Regions from separate parts of the Mesorhizobium sp. P2_H9 genome, predicted to be linked through region 1. Evidence: predicted binding sites of a transcription regulator. Region 1 holds the regulator's gene; each other region holds the start of a gene.
The links. The regulator PhoB, encoded in region 1, activates phosphate uptake and scavenging genes when phosphate is short. The targets are predictions, from matches to a motif close to TGTCATNNANCTGTCAT.
Positions count from the first base shown of each region.

Region 2: a site for PhoB is predicted at 1,338-1,354, ahead of AC1DXN_RS08450 (ceramide glucosyltransferase). Genes of this name have one in related genera too.
Region 3: a site for PhoB is predicted at 989-1,005, ahead of AC1DXN_RS00575 (LTA synthase family protein). Genes of this name have one in related genera too.

Region 1 is NZ_JBFUFX010000010.1:121,017-123,267, reverse strand. Features, by position in the region: gene AC1DXN_RS20210 (ROK family protein) at 1-623, shown strand, start outside; gene phoB (phosphate regulon transcriptional regulator PhoB) at 962-1,651, opposite strand; gene phoU (phosphate signaling complex protein PhoU) at 1,671-2,251, opposite strand, start outside.
Region 2 is NZ_JBFUFX010000004.1:26,078-28,328, forward strand. Features, by position in the region: gene AC1DXN_RS08445 (O-succinylhomoserine sulfhydrylase) at 1-45, shown strand, start outside; gene AC1DXN_RS08450 (ceramide glucosyltransferase) at 76-1,230, opposite strand; gene apaG (Co2+/Mg2+ efflux protein ApaG) at 1,440-1,832, shown strand; gene AC1DXN_RS08460 (Hsp33 family molecular chaperone) at 2,025-2,251, opposite strand, start outside.
Region 3 is NZ_JBFUFX010000001.1:99,104-101,354, reverse strand. Features, by position in the region: gene AC1DXN_RS00575 (LTA synthase family protein) at 1-983, opposite strand, end outside; gene fabD (ACP S-malonyltransferase) at 1,215-2,156, shown strand; gene fabG (3-oxoacyl-[acyl-carrier-protein] reductase) at 2,214-2,251, shown strand, end outside.

The DNA.
Region 1 (2,251 bases):
TCCGCTACCACGACGATTTCATCGCCATCCTTTTGTCGCACGGCATCGGCATGGGACTGGTGCTGAAGGGCGAGCTGTTCACCGGCACCCATTCATCGGGCGGCGAGTTCGGCCACATGATCCATCGCCCGGGCGGGGCGCTGTGCCGCTGCGGGCGGCGCGGCTGCGTCGAGGCCTATGCCGGCAACTACGCCATCTGGCGCAACGCCAGGCAATTGGGCGAGGACGCCGAGCCGGTCGCCGATGTCAGCGACGCCGACATGCGGGCGCTCGCCGTCGCGGCACGCGAGAAAGACGGGCCGGAGCGCGAGGCCTACCGCAAGGCCGGCGAAGCGCTCGGCTTCGGCCTCGGCAGTCTTTTTGCGCTGATCGATCCCGCGCCGGTCGCCATGGTCGGCGTCAGCGCCGCCGCCTTCGACCTGATCGAACCGGCGCTGCGCGAGGCCATCGCCCAGACCGCCGGCGGCCAGCACTCGAAATCGATCTCCTTCGACACCGAACCGAACGAATTGCCGCTGATCCGCGAAGGCTGCGCCATGCGGGCACTGAGCTTCGTCGACCAGGAGATCTTCGCGCCGGGCGGGCAGGCACGGGCTGGCGCTATCGGGAAAGACGTGGCCTGAGGACGACGTCAATCATTGATGCCGCAGATTGTCGCCGACTTTGGAGATTGGCCGAAGCCGTCCCAACGTCGTCATCCCAGGGCGAAGCAGGAGCGAAGCTCCGTCGCGGAGACCCTGGGATCCATGCCGTGAAATCGGTCAAAGAATTCAACGGGGCAGAATTCTGCACAGTAGCAACGCCTTGAGGTCGCGGCATGGATCCTTGGGTCTGCGCCGCGTCGCTACGCTCCTTGCTTCGCCCAAGAATGACGAAGCCATGAGCGGGCTGAGCCAATCATCGACGTGTGAGGTCCGGGAGTGGACGCATTCAACCAATAAACGCTTCCGCGCCGAGGGACCTAGTCTTCGCGGATCGCATAACCGGCGCCCCGAATGGTTCGGATGACATCTGGCATGCGGCCATTGTTGACCGCCTTGCGCAGCCGGCCGACATGCACGTCCACCGTGCGTTCGTCGATATAGATCGTCTCGCCCCAGACATTGTCGAGCAACTGGCTGCGCGAGAACACCCGGCCAGGATGACGCATCATGAACTCAAGCAGGCGGAATTCGGTCGGCCCGAGCCGGATCTCGCTCTTCTTGCGATAAACCCGGTGCGATTCTCGATCGAGCACGATGTCGCCGACCTTGAGCACGCTGGACAGAACTTCCGGCTTGGCGCGGCGCAGCAGCGCCTTGACCCTGGCCATGAATTCCGGCGTCGAGAACGGCTTGACCAGATAGTCGTCGGCGCCGGTCGACAGGCCGCGCACGCGGTCGCTCTCTTCGCCACGCGCGGTCAGCATGATGATCGGCAGCCGCTCGGTTTCGGGCCGCATCCTGAGACGCCGGCACAGCTCGATGCCGGAAACCGCCGGAACCATCCAGTCCAGCACCAGCAGGTCGGGCACGTTTTCCTGCAGGCGGATCTCAGCTTCGTCGCCGCGCGTCACCACCTCGACCTGGTAGCCTTCGGATTCGAGATTGTAGCGGAGGAGCAGGCCTAGCGGCTCCTCGTCCTCCACCACCATGATGCGTGGCGCGATCATCGACTGGTCAGCCTTGTCGTCATGCCGCCGGCGCGGACATCGCCGTCTCGTCCTGCTTCGGACGATTGGCGGGCAGCTGCGTGCCGGTCAAAACATAATACGCATTTTCGGCGATGTTGGTGACATGGTCGCCGATGCGCTCGAGGTTCTTGGCGCAGAACAGGAGGTGCGTGCACGCGGTGATGTTGCGCGGATCTTCCATCATGTAGGTCAAAAGCTCGCGAAACACCGATGTGTATTTGACGTCGATGCGCTCGTCGTCATTCCTGAGCTTGGCGAGCGCGGCCGCATCGGCGGCGGCATATTCCTCGACCACTCCCTGCACCTGGATAAGCACCAGTTGGGCCATCGCATCGATGGAATGCGACAGGTCGCGCGGCGTGACGCTGAGGCCGACGGTGCCGACGCGCTTGGCGATGTTCTTGGCCAGGTCGCCGATGCGTTCGAGGTCGCCAGCCATGCGGATCGAGCCGACCACTGCGCGCAAATCGTTGGCCATCGGCTGGCGCTTGGCGATCAGCGTGATGGCGCGGTCGTCCAGCTCGCGCTGGCGCGCATCCATGATGGCGTCGTCGGAGACGACGCGCTGTGCAAGGGCGT
Region 2 (2,251 bases), on a different contig from region 1:
GATCTGCTCGCAGATATCGAGCAGGCGCTGAAGTCGGCAAAATAGGCTTCGCCCGATACGACAAGGCGCGGGCGCTCAGGCGCCCGACGGCGTCTCTTCCAGTTCGGCTGCCTTGGTGCCGATGGTCATCGCGTTGCCGCGCCAGTCGACGGCGCCGCCGAGCCAGCCGCGCACCCAGAGGGCGGGCAGCATCACGTCGCGCGCCATCAGCGCCGGGATCATGCGCGGCGACAGGTACCAGCCCTTGCCCCAGGCCAGGGCGCATTCCGGCAGGTAGGCGAGTGCGAGCACGGCGAGCGCGGTTGCCGGCAGGCTGAAGCCGGCGCCCGCCGCCGCCAACAGCGCCAGCACCAGTGGCACCGCCACGCCAGTGAATATCTCGGGCGCGAAGAACTGCGGGAAGGTGACGCGGCGCAAGCGCGCCCAACGCGCCTGGCGCGACCAGATTTCGTCGAAACTACGTTGGCCAAGCGGCTGCTCGAAGGGCGAGGCGACAAGATTGACGCGCAGCCCGAGCCCATTGACCAGCTTGGTCGCGGCGGCGTCCTCGGCGATCTCGGCGGCCAGTGCGCGGATGCCGCCATTGGCATCGAGCATCGGCTTGTTCCACAGCATGCTCTTGCCCTGGGCAAAGCCGAGGCCAAGCGCGTCGCCGGTATATTGCCAGCGCGCCTGCAGCGTGTTGAGGAACGCGCATTCGACCTCCGCCCAGAACCCGGCCGGCCGCGAGCCGATCGGCGTCGAGCAGACGAGGCCGGTGTCGTCGCGCCATGCCGCCAGCAGATGCTGGACATAGTCCATGGGCATCAGCACGTTGGAATCTGCAAGGATGACCCATTGGTGGCGGGCCGCTTCCCAACCCTTGACGCAATTGTTGAGCTTCGGATTGCCGCTGATGCGGTCATCGCCAAACAGCAGCCGGGCCGGTATCTCGGGAACCCGGGCAATCGCCCTGTTTATCATCTTGACCACCGGATCGTCGGCGTGGGCGACGCAGAAGAGCAGCTCATAGCGCGGCCAGTCGAGCGAGAAGGCGCGTGCCAGGGTCTCCTCGGTAAATGGCTCGACGCCACGCGCCGGGACCACGATCGACACCCCCGGCGCCTTGCCGGCGGGCGGCGCGATGGAGCGCCGCCGTCTCAGCATGAATGAAGCGAGCAGGATGCCGGCGAGATTTGAAAGAAGCAGGGCTATCGAAAGCAGGGCTGCGGCTATGACTGTCAGTTCCATCGAGATCTGGTCACTCCGGGAAAAGCCGGCCGCAAATAGCCATTTTTGAACGGTTCGACAGAGCGCTTGAGTCGCCCGGCACAGTCCGGACACACCATCATTGTCATGTGTCACTTAAATGACATTGTTTGTCGGCACCTGCGCTTGAGGTCGTTGACCGGGCCGGGGAGAGCGCCGACAGTTCCGCTCACATTGCCTTGGAGTAGCCCATGTACCGCGCCGTTACGCGCAACATCGAAGTGCAGGTCAGGCCGTTCTATCTGGAGGATCGCTCGGATCCCTCCGAGAACCGCTATGTCTGGGGCTATCAGATAACCATCGACAACCAGTCGGACGATTTCGTGCAGCTTTTGTCGCGCTATTGGCACATCACCGACGGCACCGGCCGGGTCGAGGAAGTGCGCGGTGCCGGCGTTGTCGGCGACCAGCCCGAACTCAACCCCGGCGACAGCTATCAATACACGTCCGGCTGCCCGCTCTCGACGCCGTCCGGCATCATGGTCGGCCACTACACCATGCGCAACAAGCGGGGCGAGACGTTCGACATCGCCATCCCGGCGTTTTCGCTGGATCTGCCAGGGACACGGCGGACGGTGAACTAGCGTCTTTCTCCCCGTCTCTATACGGGGAGAAATGCCCGGCAGGGCAATGAGGGGCGGCGCCGGTCCCTGAGATTATCTTCCATGTACAAGCGCGTCTGAGTGTATTGCCGCTGCCATTTGCCGACGGTCGCGCTGCCCCTCATCCGCCCTTCGGGCACCTTCTCCCCGTAGAACGGGGAGAAGGAAGAGAGGTTACTGAGCCGCAAACTCCGCCGGATCGAAGTCATACTGCTTCGAGCAGAACTCGCAGGCGACGTGGATGCCACCGTCCTCGGTGCTGTCCTTGATCTCCTGCGCCGAAAAGCCCTCGAGGATGCCGCGGATCTTGTCCCTGGAGCATGAGCACTGGTCGGCGACTGGAACGCCGCCGAAGACGCGCACGCCGTGCTCATGGAACAGCCGGTAGAGCAGCCGCTCGG
Region 3 (2,251 bases), on a different contig from region 1:
GCGGTCATGCCGCCGAATTCGGGCGAGAACATATAGCCGGAGCGCAGTGCCCGCACATTGGGGATCGGGTCGGGCGTGATGGTGACGCCGGGCAGTTTGGTCGGATCCCAGAAGGATTCGCTCATGACGATGATGATGTCGGGCTTCTCTGCCGGCACCGACGCCGTCACGTCGGATCTGTCGATCGCCGCGATCGCCTTTTCGGAGTAGCCCGCCGGCGCCGAGACATGGGCCATCGGCACGTTGAGCGCGAAGGCGAGCGCAAAGCCGTTGGAGGCGTAGTTTTCCTTCTGGTCCCACATAATCGGGATGATCTGCAGCCGGTCGCGGGTCCACGAGAAAGTGGCATAGTCCATGATCGAGACGACGAAGGCGAGCAGCGGCACGGTCAGCGTCAGTCGGGCGAGCCGGCCCTTGTGGCTGAGCGCCGGCACCCGGCGGCGCCATAGCCGCCAGCCATAGACCAGCAGCGACAGCCCGCCGACGATGCCAACCGCCATCATGATGGCGGTTCCCGGGCGATCACGCACCAGAAGCGGCATCAGCGCCACGATCTGGCGGGAGTAGAGGAAGTCGGTGGGATAGAGCGGGTCGCCGAGATAGAGCGACTTCTGGTGGCCGACAAACGCCAGCGCCAACGTCAGCGGCGCGACGATCATCAGGCTCTGGTGGCTGCGGCCGAGCACGGCATCGAGGCCGATGAGGATCAGCGCGAAGATGATGATGGTGGTCCAGCCCGGCTTGAACGGCTGCAGGAAGAAGCCGACCGTGCCCATGAAGTCGCCGCGCACGATCAGTTCGATTGCGAAAACCAGGATTGCGGACGCGAGCAGGCTGAGCAGCCCATAGCGGATGACAGGCCATTTCCGGCCCGGCAGATAGCCGGTGGACGGATCGCCTTCCAGAAACTGCGGCGCGGCCTTGCCAGCGCGCTTCATACGGTTTGCCACCTTAAAATCCCCGGCCCGCAACAAATGCGTCATCGAATTGTCATCGAACTGTCACGCAAAGCTAGCGCCTGTGGCGAAAATGAGAAGAGCCAGCAAACGAATCGTGTTCGGTTTTCATCATGAGTGATCGCCAAAAAGCCTTTTGGATCAGGCACTCGCCCGCTGACGCCGTGCCGAAACCGGTCGCGAATGGCCCCCGGTGGACTTGACTTGGCCGCCCGCCTTGCGTCACAGGCAGGGAAAAACCAGCCTCTGGAGCCTCACATGGCCGTCGCATTCACCTTTCCGGGACAGGGCAGCCAGGCTGTCGGCATGGGCAAGGACCTTGCCGACGCCTTTCCTGAATCGCGCCAGATCTTCGAGGAAATCGACGAAGCGCTCGGCGAAAACCTGTCGAAGCTGATCTGGGAAGGACCGGAGGAGACGCTGACGCTGACCGCCAATGCCCAGCCGGCGCTGATGGCGGTGTCGCTGGCGGCGGTCCGGGCGCTTGAAGCGCGCGGCTTTTCGCTGAAGGACAAGGTCGCCTATGTCGCCGGCCATTCGCTCGGCGAATATTCGGCACTTGCCGCCGCCGGTTTCGTGTCTGTCGCCGATGCCGCCCGGCTGCTGCGCATCCGTGGCAACGCCATGCAGGCGGCGGTGCCGGCCGGCGAGGGCGCCATGGCGGCGATCATCGGCCTGGAGCAGGCCGATGTCGAAGCCGCCTGCGCGGAGGCCGCCAAGGGCTCAGTCTGCCAGATCGCCAACGACAATGGCGGCGGCCAGCTGGTCATCTCCGGCGCCAGGGCCGCGGTCGAACTGGCGGCCAAGCTGTGCACCGAAAAGGGTGCCAAGCGGGCGTTGATGCTGCAGGTCTCGGCGCCCTTCCATTCGGCGCTGATGGCGCCTGCGGCCGAGGTCATGCGCGAGGCCCTGGCAGGCGTGACGAAGAACGCGCCGGTCGTTCCCGTCGTCTCCAACGTGTCGGTGACCCCGACCAGCGATCCCGACGTCATCGCCAGCCGCCTGGTCGAACAGGTGACCGGCCGCGTGCGCTGGCGCGAAACGGTGGAGTGGTTCGGCCAAAACGGCGTTACCACGCTTCACGAAGTGGGCGCCGGCAAGGTGCTGTCAGGATTGGCGCGGCGCATCAACCGCGACATCGCCACCGGCGCCGTCGGCACGGCGGCCGATGTCGAGGCGGCGCTGGCGGCGCTTGGTTGAGACTGGCGATTTGATCGCACTCGTGCCAAGGGTGTTCTCTGAGATCGGGAGACAAAAATGTTCGAATTGACCGGCCGCAAGGCACTCGTCACCGG